4 regions of the Cobetia sp. cqz5-12 genome follow, and region 2 is predicted to be linked to each of the others. Evidence: predicted binding sites of a transcription regulator. Region 2 holds the regulator's gene; each other region holds the start of a gene.
The links. Region 2 encodes sigma-54, which starts transcription at its own class of promoters, with help from an activator protein. Its sites were predicted from a motif close to TGGCACNNNNNTTGCTNT; they were not measured.
Positions count from the first base shown of each region.

Region 1: F8A90_RS02030 (ANTAR domain-containing response regulator) is a predicted target of sigma-54. The motif match lies at 1,521-1,538, and genes of this name have one in related genera.
Region 3: F8A90_RS08525 (DUF3305 domain-containing protein) is a predicted target of sigma-54. The motif match lies at 1,647-1,664, and genes of this name have one in related genera.
Region 4: F8A90_RS07550 (dimethylamine monooxygenase subunit DmmA family protein) is a predicted target of sigma-54. The motif match lies at 1,716-1,733, and genes of this name have one in related genera.

Region 1 is NZ_CP044522.1:442,648-446,385, reverse strand. It holds gene F8A90_RS02035 (CmpA/NrtA family ABC transporter substrate-binding protein) at 1-853, opposite strand, end outside; gene F8A90_RS02030 (ANTAR domain-containing response regulator) at 904-1,479, opposite strand; gene F8A90_RS02025 (NarK family nitrate/nitrite MFS transporter) at 2,042-3,400, shown strand; gene F8A90_RS02020 (hypothetical protein) at 3,522-3,689, opposite strand.
Region 2 is NZ_CP044522.1:804,235-807,972, reverse strand. It holds gene lptA (lipopolysaccharide transport periplasmic protein LptA) at 1-460, shown strand, start outside; gene lptB (LPS export ABC transporter ATP-binding protein) at 464-1,201, shown strand; gene F8A90_RS03415 (RNA polymerase factor sigma-54) at 1,436-2,884, shown strand; gene hpf (ribosome hibernation-promoting factor, HPF/YfiA family) at 3,539-3,738, shown strand, end outside.
Region 3 is NZ_CP044522.1:2,012,869-2,016,606, forward strand. It holds gene F8A90_RS08520 (DUF3306 domain-containing protein) at 257-1,030, opposite strand; gene F8A90_RS08525 (DUF3305 domain-containing protein) at 1,027-1,584, opposite strand; gene F8A90_RS08530 (formate dehydrogenase accessory sulfurtransferase FdhD) at 1,793-2,728, shown strand; gene F8A90_RS08535 (helix-turn-helix transcriptional regulator) at 2,728-3,738, shown strand, end outside.
Region 4 is NZ_CP044522.1:1,766,129-1,769,866, forward strand. It holds gene F8A90_RS07545 (FMN-binding glutamate synthase family protein) at 1-1,120, shown strand, start outside; gene F8A90_RS07550 (dimethylamine monooxygenase subunit DmmA family protein) at 1,818-2,504, shown strand; gene F8A90_RS07555 (PDR/VanB family oxidoreductase) at 2,489-3,433, shown strand; gene F8A90_RS07560 (heme-dependent oxidative N-demethylase family protein) at 3,473-3,738, shown strand, end outside.

The sequences.
Region 1 (3,738 bases), 360 kb from region 2:
CCAGCCCGCGTGTCACCACGCTCATCGGCACCTCCGGCATGCCCTCGTCGTGCAGCCACTCGGCGGCTTTCGCCCGATTGCCGGGGCGGTCCAGCCAGGCGCAGGCATTGAGCAACGCGCGAATCAGAGCCTGATGCGCCAGCGGATGCTGCTCCGCCCAGTCCTCGCGCACGCCCAGCACCTTTTCCTGCCCGAAGCGCCAGATATCGTGACTGCCTGCCACCACCTGCCCCATGCCCTGCGCCGCCGCCAGACTGTTCCAGGGCTCACCGACACAGAAGCCATCCAGCGCGCCACTGGCCAGCTGTGCCGCCATCAGCGGCGGCGCCACGGCGCGCATCTCGACGTCGCGGTCCGGATTGATGCCGCCCGCTGCCAGCCAGTAGCGCAACAGATAGCGATGCGAGGAGAACGGGTGCACGCTGGCCAGCTTGAGCAGCGGCTCACCGCGCTGCTTGCGCTCGCGCACATGCGCCGCCAGCGCCTTCGCGACCTGCAACGGGCTGGAGAGGTCGTGACCATCCTCGCCGAGGGTGGCCATCAGCGCGCGTGACAGCGTGATGGAGTTTCCGCCCAGATTGAGCGTCATGGCACTGATCACCGGCGTGGCGCGACCATCCAGGCCCAGGGTCGAGGTCAGCGGCATCAGCGCCAGCATCTGCGCGCCCTGCAGCACACCGGTCTGCAGGTCATCGCGCAACGCCGCCCACGAAGGTTGCCACTTGAGTGTCACCGCCAGCCCCTCCTCGCGGAAAAGCCCCAACTGCTCAGCGACCACGAAGGGCGCGGCATCATTGAGTGGCATCAGGCCCAGCGTCAGCTGATGGCCATTCAGGGGTACATCTGTGGGCATCACGCACACCTCTTGAACGATCGAGAGAGAAGGACAGTACGGCGACCGGCTCAACGCCGTCGCGCGGCCTTGAGCAGCTCATCGGCCAGCTCATGCAGGGCCAGGCGCCGGTTCATGGCGGTCTTGCGCAGGTATTGGTAGGCGGCATCTTCACTGAGCCCGCGCGTCTCCATCACCACGGCCTTGGCGCGATCGACGCTGCGGCGCTGCACCAATGTGGTCTGGGTACGGTTGAGCTCCCCCTTGAGCGCACGGTGCGCCTCGAAGCTGGTGATGGCGACCTCGACCATGCTGCGCACCATCGCTGGCATGACGTGGTCCACCACGTAGGCCGAGACGCCGGCGCCGGCCGCCTCACGCACGAGGTCCGGGGCATCTTCACTGGCCAGCATGATCATCGGCTTGGGATAGCGTCGCCCCAGCTGGCCGAGATGCTCCAGGGTGTCGCGGCTGGGCAGGTCGGCGTCGATGATCACCGCATCGGGTTGATGCTGCTCGACCAGCGCGTGCAGGTCCTCGTGCTCGTCGACGCGCAGCGCCACCTCGAAGCCGGCGCTCAATAGCGCCTGCTCCAGCGCGGCAGAGCGCTCACTGCGGACATCGACGATCAGCACGGTCACTGGCATGTCAGGTTTCCTTGAGTCGGGCATGAGTCTTGCGGTACACCCAAGCAGGATTCGTGCCGCAATCTGGTGCAACCTTGCGGCCAAGGGCCTTCGCAGCCGTCAAGCCGAAAGCGCCGCTGCACTGCAATGAGGCACGCGCCTTCCCGGCGCTCCCAACGCCACTCGCGTGCGCCAGACTGGTACCTCGCGCCCTGCCGACGCACCGCCAGCGCGCATCGAGTGGGCAGCCATCCCGTGATACCGCCGGCGCAGGCCAAGCCACTGCCATCGCCAAGGCATTGATCTTCTGGGACTTGTCCCGACCATACCCCCGCAACTGGCGCGCTACTTGCTTTGTTCCTGTCACTTGCCGCACAGACGCTCTGCTGCCGGCAACCATGGCATCACCGACTGCTGCCATCGCTATCCATGACGTGGACCAGGCTCTTCGGAGTACGAGTGCGTCGAACCAGGCCCCTCAAAGACGAGGCGCCCTTGCTGTCGTTCATTCACAGCCGTTCGACCACTCGCCGAGCACACCTGACTTCGTGCCCGGCACCGACGCTGAATCAGGAGCCCACTCATGGATATCCGCAACAAGGCCAGCCGCATCCGGCTGTTCAGCTTCAACACCCCGCAAATGCGCGCCTTCCACATGTCGTGGTTCGCGTTCCACGTCTGCTTCTTCGGCTGGTTCGGCATCGCGCCGCTGATGGCCGTGGTGCGTGACGACCTTGGCCTGACCAAGACCCAGATCGGCAACACCATCATCGCCTCGGTCGCCATCACGGTGATCGTGCGTCTCGCCATCGGCGTGCTGTGTGATCGCATCGGGCCACGCAAGGCCTACACCTGGCTCTTGTGCCTCGGCTCGCTGCCGGTGATGTGCATCGGTTTTGCCGACAGCTTCGAATCCTTCTTCCTGGCCCGCCTGGCCATCGGTGCCATCGGCGCCTCCTTCGTCATCACCCAGTACCACACCTCCGTGATGTTCGGTCCGAATGTGGTCGGTACCGCCAACGCCACCACTGCGGGCTGGGGCAACCTGGGCGGCGGCACCACCCAGATGCTGATGCCGCTGGTGATGGCAGGCCTGCTGATGCTGGGCGTCGAGCAGACCCTGGGCTGGCGTCTGGCGATGGTCGTGCCGGGCATCGTGCTGTTCCTCACCGGTATCGCCTACTACTTCTTCACCCAGGATGCCCCGGATGGCAACTTCAGCGAGCTGCGTGAGCGTGGTGAGCTGCCCAAGGCCGAGAAGGAATACAGCATGCGCGCCACCTTCGGCGCGGCGGCACGCGACATCCGCGTCTGGGCCCTGTTCCTCGTCTATGGCGCCTGTTTCGGGGTCGAGCTGACCATCAATAACGTCGCCGCCATCTACTTCTTCGATCATTTCGATCTCGATCTCGCCACCGCCGGCCTCATCGCGGGCCTGTTCGGCCTGATGAACCTGTTCGCCCGCACCCTGGGCGGCGTCTTCTCCGACCTGTTCGCCCGCCAGTCCGGCCTCAAGGGCCGCGTGCGCTGGCTGTTCATCGCGCTGCTGTGTGAAGGCGTCGCGCTGGTCGGCTTCGCCCAGATGGAAACCCTCGCGGTGGCCATCGGCATCATGCTGGTCTTCAGCCTCTTCGTGCAGATGGCGGAAGGCGCCACCTTCGGTATCGTGCCCTTCGTCAATCGCAAGGCACTCGGCGCGGTCGCCGGTATCGTCGGTGCGGGCGGCAACGCAGGCGCGGTCGCCGCGGGCTTCCTGTTCCGCAGTGAGGAACTGACCTACCAGGAAGGCCTGATGTACCTGGGCATGGGCGTGATCGTGATCTCGCTGTTCGCGCTGCTGGTGCGCTTCAGCGCCGCCACTGAAGCCGAGGAAAGCCGTGCCTATGACGCCGCCGTCGCGGACCGCAAGCAACAGAGCGAGCAGCAGCCCGCCTCGGCATAAGCGGACGTCTTTCTCCCCGAGCCAGACACAAGAAGGCCCCGCCTCATGGGAGGCGGGGCCTTCTTGTGTCTGATGACGACTCAGATCAGCGGCGACTCATCGCGGCACTGGCGGCCGAGCCTCAGCTATCGGTGGCGTTCTCGACGCTATCACCGGCTTCCTCGACGGCGTTGTCCATCTTCTCACCGGCCTTCTCCATCGGGCCTTCGTCCTCGCAACCGGCGAGCGACAGGCCACCGAGACCGAGCATGGCAATCATCAGCGAACTACCCAGAGTCTTGAGCTTCATGATGTCTCTCCTTGAATCATCGGTCGGAATGACGCGACACCTGCCATCA
Region 2 (3,738 bases):
CAGCGATGCCAGCCAGCCGATCAACATCGCCGCGGACGCCCTGTCTCTCGATGACAAGGCCGGTACCGCCACTTACACCGGTCAGGTGGAGATGCGCCAGGGCAGCATGAAACTCGATGCCAGCCGCGTCGATATCAGCCGCGCCGGTAGCGGTGAGATCTCGCTGGTCAAGGCCACCGGCAAGCGTGCCTACCTGGAACAGCAACCCGCGCCCGACGAGAAGCTGGTCAAGGGCTGGGCCGACACCATCCGCTACCATGCACTGGAGCGTCGCGTGGAGCTGGTCGGCAATGCGCGGCTCGAAAAAGGCGATGACACCTTCGAAGGCGGCTACGTGGAGTACTTCCTCGACAAGCGCCAGGTGAACGCCAACAACAGCAAGACGGCACAGCAGACCGAAGGCGGTCGCGTGCACATGACTCTGACGCCGCGTGGCGCCAATGCCAGCAAGGAAAACTGAGTCATGACTGCTACTCCGCGTACGCTGAGCGCTCGCCATCTGGCCAAGGCCTACAAGGGCCGCAAGGTGGTCAAGGACATCTCGCTGGAGATCCGCCAGGGCGACATCGTCGGCCTGCTGGGCCCCAACGGCGCCGGCAAGACGACCTCGTTCTACATGATCGTCGGGCTGGTGCGCGCCGATGCCGGCAACGTCTCCATCGATGACAAGGACCTCTCCGCTGCCGCCATGCATCAGCGTGCACGCGCCGGCATCGGCTATCTGCCGCAGGAGGCATCGATCTTCCGCAAGCTGTCGGTGGCCGACAACATCATGGCGATTCTGGAGACCCGCAAGGACCTGGATCGCAATGGCCGCAAGGCACGCCTTGAAGAGTTGCTCGAGGAATTCAGCATCACGCACATCCGCGCCAGCGCCGGCATGAGCCTGTCCGGCGGGGAGCGTCGACGGGTCGAGATCGCCCGGGCACTGGCCACCGAGCCGGACTTCGTGCTGCTCGATGAGCCCTTTGCCGGCGTCGACCCCATCTCGGTGGGCGAGATCAAGAGCATCGTGCGCCAACTGCGCGATCGTGGCATCGGCGTGCTGATCACCGACCACAACGTGCGCGAGACACTCGATATCTGCGATACCGCCTATATCGTCGGCGATGGCCAGATCATCGCCCACGGTGACGCAGACTCCATCCTGGCCAACCAGCAGGTGCGCGACGTCTACCTGGGCCACGAGTTCAAGCTCTAGGGTCAGCAGATACGCTGAGCCCCACCGGAGGCGAAAGCTTCAAAAGCCGCTGCGTGATTTTATCGCGTAGCGGCTTTTTCATGTCTGACATCAGACGCATGCATGACGTCCATACCACCTTGGTGGAAACATGGCATGCAAGTTGCTTGAATATTCACGGCAACCACTTGTCAGTGCCCCGAGTCACGGTATAGCGTAGTAAGCACGTTCCTTTGCCGTGAATTGACTGACTCCATGAAACCCACCCTGCAACTCCGCCTCGGCACCTCGCTGACCATGACGCCGCAGCTTCAGCAAGCGATCCAGCTGCTGCAGCTGTCGACGCTCGACCTGCGTCAGGAGATTCAGCAAGCCCTCGAGTCCAACCCCATGTTGGAGCTCGACGAGGACTACGAGTCGCTGGATGTCGTCGAGACACAGGATTCGAGCGAGATCTCCACTGCCGACTCCTCGAGCGAGATTCCCGAGGAATACCCCCTCGACAGTGACTGGTCGGACCTCTACCAGGACCACGCCGGTAGCCTGACCAGCTCCGGCAGTGGCAGCGGGAGCGAAGAAGGGCCGGACTTCGATCGCAATACCAGTGTCGAGAGCCTGCAGGACCACCTGCGCTGGCAGCTGGCAATGACCGACCTCGATGGTCGTGAACGCCAGATGGCGGAGAGCCTGATCGATGCCGTCGACGGAGCAGGCTATCTGAGCCTGTCACTCGACGAGCTGGTCGATGGCCTGCGCGGCCAGGGTCTACCCGGCCTCAAGGCCTCCGAGCTCGAGCAGGTATTGTTGCGTCTGCAGCAGTTCGACCCGACCGGCGTCTTCGCCCGTGATCTGCGCGAGTGCCTGCTGCTGCAACTGGCACTGTTGCCGGATGACCTGCCGCTGCTGGCGCAGGCGCGACGCCTGGTACGTCAATTCCTCGAGGCACTGGGCAACGATGACCGCAAGCTGCTAAAGCGCCGCCTGAGCCTTGACGATGACGAGCTGGATCACGTCATCCGCCTGGTGCGCGCGCTCGACCCGCGTCCGGCATCCGCCTGGGGCGAGCCCGCCAGCGATTACGTGATCCCTGATCTGCTGGTGCGTCATACCCGCCACGGCTGGCAGGTCGAGCTCAACCCGGAAGCGCTGCCCAAGCTGCGCATCCAGCCGGAATACGCCGCGCTGATCAAGCGTGCCGACAAGTCCGCCGACAACACCTTCCTCAAGGACAACCTGCAGGAAGCGCGCTGGCTGATGAAGAGCCTGTCATCGCGCAATGACACCCTGCTCAAGGTCGGCCGCGAGATCATGGCGCGCCAGATCGACTTCCTCGAGCAAGGCGAGGAAGGCATGAAGCCGCTGATTCTGGCCAACATCGCCGAAGTGGTCGAGATGCACGAGTCGACCATCTCGCGGGTCACGACCCAGAAGTATATCCACACCCCGCGCGGCGTCTTCGAGCTCAAGTTCTTCTTCTCGAGCCAGGTCGGTGGCAGTGGCAGTGGCGACGCCCACTCAAGCACCGCCATTCGTGCCCGTATCCGCAAGCTGATCGCGGAAGAGCCGGCCCGCAAACCTCTCTCCGACTCTCGACTGGTCGATCTGCTCGCCAGCGATGGCATCGAGGTCGCACGCCGTACCGTGGCCAAGTATCGCGAGGCGATGGGCATCCCGTCCTCCAGCGAGCGCAAGCGTCTGGCCTGACGCGACACCTGCGGCTGCCATGCCCTCACCTCTACAGTGGCAGCCGCCGCCAACTTCAAGTGCTGGATCTTCCGCTCGCCAGCTTATGACTTCGCGGGTATCAGGCGCCTGTCGCGCGCCCTGTCACCCCGTCAACCGCTCGTCAATGCCCCATCATGGCCAATGACGGAGCACAGGATGATGGCAAAAATCTGCCGCTCCGGTAGTGCCATTCTACGTCAATCGCATGTTTTTAAAGTCACTTTTGCGCCTATTGCACGTGGATGACACTTGGTGACCTCTCCGACAGGCTGCTTGCTCCACGCAATCGAAGCGCCTGAAAGGCGACGTACATGCAGGGATTGGCGACGAAAACGCGCCTTCTTGCGCGTCTTTCACGCACCACCCATCAGACGCTCCCTTGAAGTCCACTCCGTTACCCCTCACTGAGTTGAAGACAAGCACTGAGCCACGATGCAGCGCAGCGTTGATCTTTGCGCAAAGCTTGGGCATTGTCGGTACAGACGCTCACGACATCTGACGCCACTGGCAAGGGTGCGAAAACATCACCAGACGGTGGCCGTCAAGCCTGTTGCAGAGCGTCCGATCAGGGTTTGCTCGTAGTCAAAAAGGGTTACAATTGAATGGCAACCCGCTGGATAAAGGAGCGTGTCCATGCAAGTGAATATCACCGGGCATCATGTGGAACTTACCGATCCTCTCCGCGATTACGTCAACGAGAAGCTCGCTCGCCTCGAACGGCATTACGACAACATCACCAATGTTCAGGTGACACTGTCGATCGAGAAGGAGCGCCAGCAGGCTGCCTGCACCTTGCACGCGGCAGGCGCTGACCTCCACGCCCTGGCAGAAGA
Region 3 (3,738 bases), 1.2 Mb from region 2:
CGTAGGCGGTTGACGCCAGTCATCATCTTCAAGTATTGGCATGTCATGCTGAATCTTGCAGGTGCGTTGCAGTCAGTGCGCCTTGAGCAGGCGCGTCAGGGTGACTCATGAGGCATCAGGATGACCTCGGTCAGATGTGTCCGGCTTACTCGTGGGTCATAATGACTCATGTCGGTTATGCGGCGCGTCATCCTGACGCCCTTGGGCCTTAGTCCTTAATCCTGAGCCCTGATGCGCTTATGGGGCCAGCCCCGGGTCACGGCTTGTCGCGGACGACGCCGTTATCATCTGACGCGGGAGCTGGCTCGGACGAGTCTTCTGCTGACATCGCTTGCGGGCTTGGTGATTCGACTATCTCGTCCCTGTGCGACGCGTGTGACTCATCCACTGGCGCCCCACCGTCAGGCGCCTGCTCAGGGATCTGTTCGCGTGTCTCCAGCGTCGTATCCGCCTGGGGTGTCTCGCTTGTCTCATCGAGCTTTTCCAGGCCTTCTTCGACCTTGCGGGTCCAGCTGCGCAGCGTGTCGGCGACACCTTCGGCGAGGGGGCGCATCTTGGAAAAGTCCTGGTCGTAGTCATCCAGCCCATCGCGCACCGAGTGCTCGCCACCCATGAAGATGCGTCGCAGTGCACGCTGGCGCAGCGCCGGATCCACGCCGCTCTGCATGAAGGCGCTGATGTCGGCGTCTGGTGTCAGGGTGTCGGGGTCTGGCAGCTCGATGGCTGACACTTCGGTATCGTCAGCGTCCGATGCCTGCTGATCGCCCTCAGGTGATGCCTGCTCGGCTGCCGAGGAGGGGCTGTCGCCGTTCAGGGGGGCGTGCTGCGAGGCGCTCGCTGCAGGGGTAACAGCGCTGTTGTCAGCGACGTCTCCCGCCTGTGAGGGCGGAAGGGTGTTGCCTCTGGTTCCCTCGAGGCTGTCCAGCTGTGCCAGTTGGTCTTCACGCCGGCTGTCGCCTTGCTTTCGGCGTGACCAGCGCGAGAACAGGCCTTCATTGGCAGGGCTTGCGTTATCGTCGTGCTGGCTCATGACGTGCTTTCCGTACCATCACCGGGTTGTTGCGCCTTGTTGGTCGTCGCGGCTTGCTGCTCTGCCTGACTGGCGCGCCCGGCGCCCTTGCGTTTCTTCTTCTTGCCTTCGTCGATGCGCTCACCGTGACGGGCGAGGTAGGCTTCCAGCCACACCATCAAGGCCGGCGGCATCGGCACGTCCAGCACCAGCTGGTCGCCATCCATCCACTGTGATGCCACCTCCTGACAGGCTGTCACCACGCGGGGCTGCATGCCGTCGGCTTCGCGCTCATCGCATTGGACGAACAGGCGCGGCTGCTCGCAGCGCAGGTTGTAGCGGTAATCGGTGCGCTCAGTCAGATGAAGCTGCAGCGGCAGGATGCGGCGATGCGCCACTTCTTCAGCGGCGGCAGGCTCTGCTGCGTGCGTGTCCGCCTCTGGCGTTGCGGAGGGCGAGAGGTCGGCAATCCGCCAGGTGTCGATGCTGAAACGCCCCAGTTTCTGCGTGGTGGGCGCCAGGGTGACGCTCAACCAGCGGGTGTCGTCACTGCGGGGAGGGATGGATTCAGACATGGCTTCCTTGATCACTGCTGTACCCGCAAGCGGGTCTGAAAAGAATGTTGCGATGGTACTGGTTTGCAAGATACATGCCGCTGCGCGGGATATCAGGGTCTCGATCAGTCAGTGCGGGGACAGCTCTGCCATCGGACTGGTACTCTACGGCGATTCAGCGCAAGAATTGCCATTCCAACCGGCTCGATCAGGGAGACCCGAGTTCATGATGCCCTCTGCACGGCCAGCGATCAGTCGCGCCACACTACCCACTACGCTGGACATCGAAGTCATGGATGAGCGCGGTGAGCGCCATCAGCAGTCCATTGCCGCCGAGCGCTCGCTGACCATCTATCTCAATCGTCGCGAGATCGTCACCTTGATGACCCTGGGCGCCGAACCTGAGGCGCTGGTGGCCGGCTATCTGCGCAATCAGGGCTTGCTGGGTGAGCTGGAGGACCTCGAGGCGCTGCAGGTGGACTGGGAAGTCGAGAGCGCCTCGGTGGTGACGCGTCATCTGCCCGAGGATATCGAGCAGCGCCTCGGCAAGCGCACCGTAACCACCGGCTGTGGGCAGGGCACGGTATTCGGCAATCTGCTGGAGCGCCAATCACTGGCCGCGCTGGACGCAGGCCCCTTCAGTCAGGCCTTGTTGTATCGCCTGCTGGAGGCGCTGGCGGCGCACAACGCGACCTATCGCAAGGCCGGCGCGGTACATGGCTGCGCCCTGTGCCGCGATGATGAGGTATTGGCGTTCATCGAGGATGTCGGCCGCCACAACGCCGTCGATACGCTGGCGGGGCTGAGCTGGCTGGCGCCGCTGAGTGATGATGCCAGTGATTATCAGGGGGCCAACATCTTCTATACCACTGGTCGCCTGACCTCCGAGATGGTATTGAAGGTGGCTCAAGCGGGGATCTCGGTGCTGGTCTCGCGCTCCGGCGTCACGCAGAAGGGGGTGGAGCTGGCGGAACGCTTTGGCGTGCTGTTGATCGCACGCGCCAAGGGACGCCATTTCCAGGCCGTGGACCCTGCCGGGCGGCTGGTGCTGGACGCCATCCCGCCGCTACGTGCAGGCGACGCCCTCAAGTCGTCTCGTCATGACGCGTCAGGCAAGCAATCCTCATCAGTTGCCGCAGCCGGGCACGACAAGGAGGGCCAGTGATGAGCCGTCTCTGTTCGCCGCTGGGCGACACACTCTCACAGGGCTTTTCCTCCGAACTCGGCGCACCTTCAGGCAGCTCTGCCGCTGAGTCTTCAGGTACGGCTACCGGCCGGCAAGCTCCGGTCCCCCACGACAACCCCTTCCTGACGGTGCAGGAGGTTGCGCGCCTGCTGCACCTCAACGAGAAGAAGATCTATCAGCTGGCTAGTGACGGCACCATGCCGGCGACCAAGGTGACCGGCAAGTGGTTGTTTCCACGGCGACTGGTGGAGCAATGGATTCTCGAGTCCAGCCATCATGGTGTACTGGCGGATCGCCTGATGATCACCGGCAGCGATGATCCGCTGCTGGCCGCGCTCTCCATGCGCCTCAATCAGCAGCATGCCGGTAGCGCCTTCTATGGCATGAGCGTCACTGGCACGCGTCTGGGGCTTGATCTGCTCAGCCAGGGGCGGGCTGATGTCTGCGCCATTCACTGGGGGCGTGCGGAGGAGGCGGCGCTGCGGCATCCGGCGCTGATTCGCGGACATGATGGCTATCGCCAATGGGTGATGGTGCGGCTTGCGCGCCGCACTCAGGGGTTGATCATCCGCAATGACGACCGCCATTTGTCCATCGACCCCAGCGGTCTGTTCGGCTCGCAGCGGCGTTGGGCGGTGCGACAGGAGGGGGCGGGTTCGCAGCGCTTCCTGCAGGAGTGGCTGTCCGGCCATCAGATGCGTGCCGAGCAGCTCAACACCTTGGCGATCGCCTATTCCGAGCGTGAAGTGGCCTCGATGGTGGCGCGGGGCGAGGTGGATGTCGGCCCCGGTACGCTGTCGGCCGCCAATGAGTTCGGCCTCGGCTTCGTGCCGGTCTGTGAAGAAGCCTTCGATCTGGTGGTGCCGCGCAATGTCTACTTCCGGGATCTCTTCCAGGGGTTGCTGGACTATCTGGCGACACCCAATGGCATCCAGCTGGCCCAATCCCTCGGCGGCTATGATCTGCGCGAATGCGGTCAATTGATCTGG
Region 4 (3,738 bases), 960 kb from region 2:
AACCGAAGTCGTGCTCGGCACGCGCCATGCCAGGAAGCCGGTGGTGATCAGCACGCCGGTCACCATCGCCGGCATGAGCTTCGGGGCCCTGTCCGCCCAGGCCAAGGAAGCGCTGGGGCGTGGTGCCTCGGAAATCGGTACCTCCACCACCACCGGCGATGGCGGCATGACCCCGGAAGAGCGCGGCCAGTCCTCGCGCCTTGTCTATCAGTATCTGCCGTCGCGCTACGGCATGAACCCGGATGACCTGCGCAAGGCCGATGCCATCGAAGTCGTGCTCGGCCAGGGCGCCAAGCCCGGCGGTGGCGGCATGCTACTGGGCCAGAAGATTTCCGAGCGGGTCGCGGGCATGCGCACGCTGCCGCAGGGTATCGATCAGCGCAGCGCCTGCCGTCACCCGGACTGGACCGGCCCGGATGACCTGGCGATCAAGATTGCCGAGCTGCGCGAGATCACCGACTGGCAGGTGCCGATCTACGTCAAGATCGGCGCGACCCGCACCTACTACGACGTCAAGCTGGCGGTGAAGGCGGGCGCGGATGTCATCGTGCTGGATGGCATGCAGGGCGGCACCGCCGCCACTCAGGATGTCTTCATCGAGCACGTCGGTATCCCGACCATGGCCGCCATCCCCCAGGCTACTCAGGCACTGCAGGAGATGGGCCTGCACCGTGAGGTGCAGCTGATCGTCTCCGGCGGGATTCGCAACGGCGCCGATGTGGCCAAGGCTATCGCACTGGGTGCTGATGCCGTGGCCATCGGTACCGCCGCCTTGATCGCGCTGGGCGACAACCATCCGCGTTACGCCGAGGAGTATCAGAAGCTGGGGTCCGCCGCCGGTTTCTATGACGACTTCCAGGATGGCAAGTGCCCGGCCGGTATCTCCACCCAGGACCCGGAGCTGAGCCAGCGACTGGACCCGGTCGCAGCCGGCAAGCGTCTTGCCAACTACCTGCGCGTGCTGACGCTTGAAGCCCAGACCCTGGCACGTGCCTGTGGCAAGTCACACCTGCATCATCTGGAACCGGAAGACCTGGTCGCCCTGAATGTGGAAGCGGCCGCCATGGCACGTGTTCCGTTGGCGGGCACCAACTGGGTGCCGGGACAGGGCGGTTACTGATAGCTCGATCTTCATTGTGCATGAGCGTGATTGGGCATCGCTGGCATTGCGCATGATTGTGATGGCAAAGGTGCAAAGATTTTTGTCAAGGAGGTCGCCGGAATCCTGCCCGGGAAATCTGTTGCAATGTCTGTTGCAATGTCTGTTGCAATGACAAGGGGTATTCTCCGGTTGATGTGGAGAGATATGACGTAACGCCATCGAGTCATCAAAGCGCCTCACCCTTCGGTGAGGCGCTTTCTTTGGTGGTGAGTACAATCAAGGAAAAAGGCCAATGTCATGCAAGCGAAAGTGCATCAGAATGCTGACGGTTGAGAAGCACGTAGTGTCGTGTAGATCGTGAGATCGTGATTCTCCCAGGATAAAATTTTCCCATTCTTTCAGCATCTTGAAGATATTCAATGAGAAATATGTCAAGCGTAGCAATTGGCTTATGAGGTGAGATTGGGTCAGGGCAATAATGGTGAATGAAAGCCGTTTGTCATGAGCTTTGTGTTCTGTTTTGGTGCGTGAATACCTTCATTTATTGTTCATATGTGAAGTGGGGATTTCAGACGATTTTGCCGAGCATGTGGGGCAATGATTTTGCCGTCAATGGCACGAAATATGCTCAAGAAATGGAGTGGTAGTCGGATGCACGTCATCGTCAAGACGGCGGCATTACAACAAGGACAATTTCTCAGAGCAGGGTCGTGTCATGAAAAGCCCGCAATCATCCTCTGTCACTGCCGGGATTCGAAGTCGGCAACACTATCCACGCATCGAGGCGCTGCCCGATGCCCAACGCTATCTGGTGGCATGCCAGTCTCCCGAGAGCCTGCCAGGCACTGGTGAGGCGGCGGGCAACGCCCGTCAGCAGATGCAGATGCATTGTCAGCTGATCAGTACGCTGCTGGGGCAGCTCGGTAGCCGCGAGGTGGGAGGCGCCGTGCAGTCCGCCCCGGCAACAGAGGCGTTGCCCACGGGCCCCGTCGACAACGCCCGTCTGCATCGCTGGTACGACGTCGATGACCGCCCGAAGGCCTGCGACGCACTGATCGGCGCCATCAGCGAGATCGGTGTCGCGGGGTGTCTGGTCATCATCGGCAGTGAGCATTTCGTGTGGCAGGTCGCCAATCTGGCTCAGCAGCAGGGGCTGCTGCTGGATGACATGGTGATGTTGCCGGTCGCTGCCCTGGGGCGGCATGTGTTCTGCGTGCACTGTCAGCAGGTCAGTGAGCATGTCATCCACTCGCCAGCAGCCTGTGATGGCTGCGGTTTGATGCTGGAAGTGCGTGATCATTTTTCCAAGCGTCTCGGCGCCTACATGGGCGTGCGAATCGATGCGGAAGCCCCGGGAGAGATTCCCCCACAGGAGGAGGTGGCACCATGTCTCGCTTCATGAAGGCGCGGGTCGCCGCGGTCGATCAGCTCAGCAGCAGCGTGCGCCGTCTCACTCTGGTGCCTGCCGATGAGGCGTCCCCCTTCACGCCGTTCTCGCCGGGCAGTCATGTGGTGCTGGGCATTCCGGGAGAGGGGCGGGTGTGTCGAAACGCCTACTCATTGATCAGCCCGCCGGATGATCCCTCGCATTACTGCATCGCGGTGCGTCGTCAGCCGGTCTCGCGTGGTGGCTCCGAAGCCATCCATTCCCGCGTGCAGGTCGGCGACGAGCTGGAACTCAGCCCGCCGGCCAACCTGTTTCTGCCGCACTGGCAGGCGCGCCACCACCTGATGCTGGCAGGCGGCATCGGCATCACGCCGTTTCTCTCCTACCTGCCGGAGCTCGAGCGGCGTGGCGCCAGCTGGGAGCTGCACCTGCGCAGCCAGGACCTCGACGTCGCCCGATTCCCGGAGGCCGCGCCCTATCTGGCGAGTGGCAACATCACCCAGCATCGTCTCGAACGCCCGAACCTGAAGGCCTTGCTGGCGCGTCAGCCCGCCGGTACGCACGTCTATCTCTGCGGCCCGCAGGCCATGATCGATGCCGTGAAGGACGCGGCGCGCGAGCTGCACTGGAGTCTCGCGCGCATCCACCACGAGGTCTTTGCCGCCCCGGAACCGGGGACTCCCTTCACGGCCGTGGCGCGCGCCAGCGGCGTGGAAGTGGCGGTCGGCGCCCAGGAATCGATGCTGGAAGCGCTGGAGCGCAGCGGTGTCGAGGTGACAAGCCTGTGTCGTGGCGGCGTCTGCGGGCAGTGTCGGGTCGAGATGCTGGAGGGGGAGGCGGAGCACCGTGATGCCTTCCTCGATGAACAGGAGCGGGCCAGTCAGTGCTGCGTGATGCCCTGCGTTTCCCGGGCACGCAGCCAGCGGCTGGTGCTAGATCTCTGAATACGTCTTTCGCGAGATGGACCCCCAAGGAGCAGGAACATGCAATTTTCCCCGCGAGATGACCAGGCGTTCCATGGTCTGTTCACCTTCAAGAATTCCGATCACGCCATCCAGCGTTTTCCCTTCCCGTTCCCGGAAGATGAGTACCGCTACTCGGTCAATATCGAGCCGCATGTCTTGCCGGGCAAGCCGGATTCCATCACCGAGCACATGCTGGATATCGATGAGCACTATCTGAGCGAGATCGCCGAGCGTGAGCGGGTGCTGGCCAAGGACCCCAGACGCTGTCTGGTGATGCCGCACAT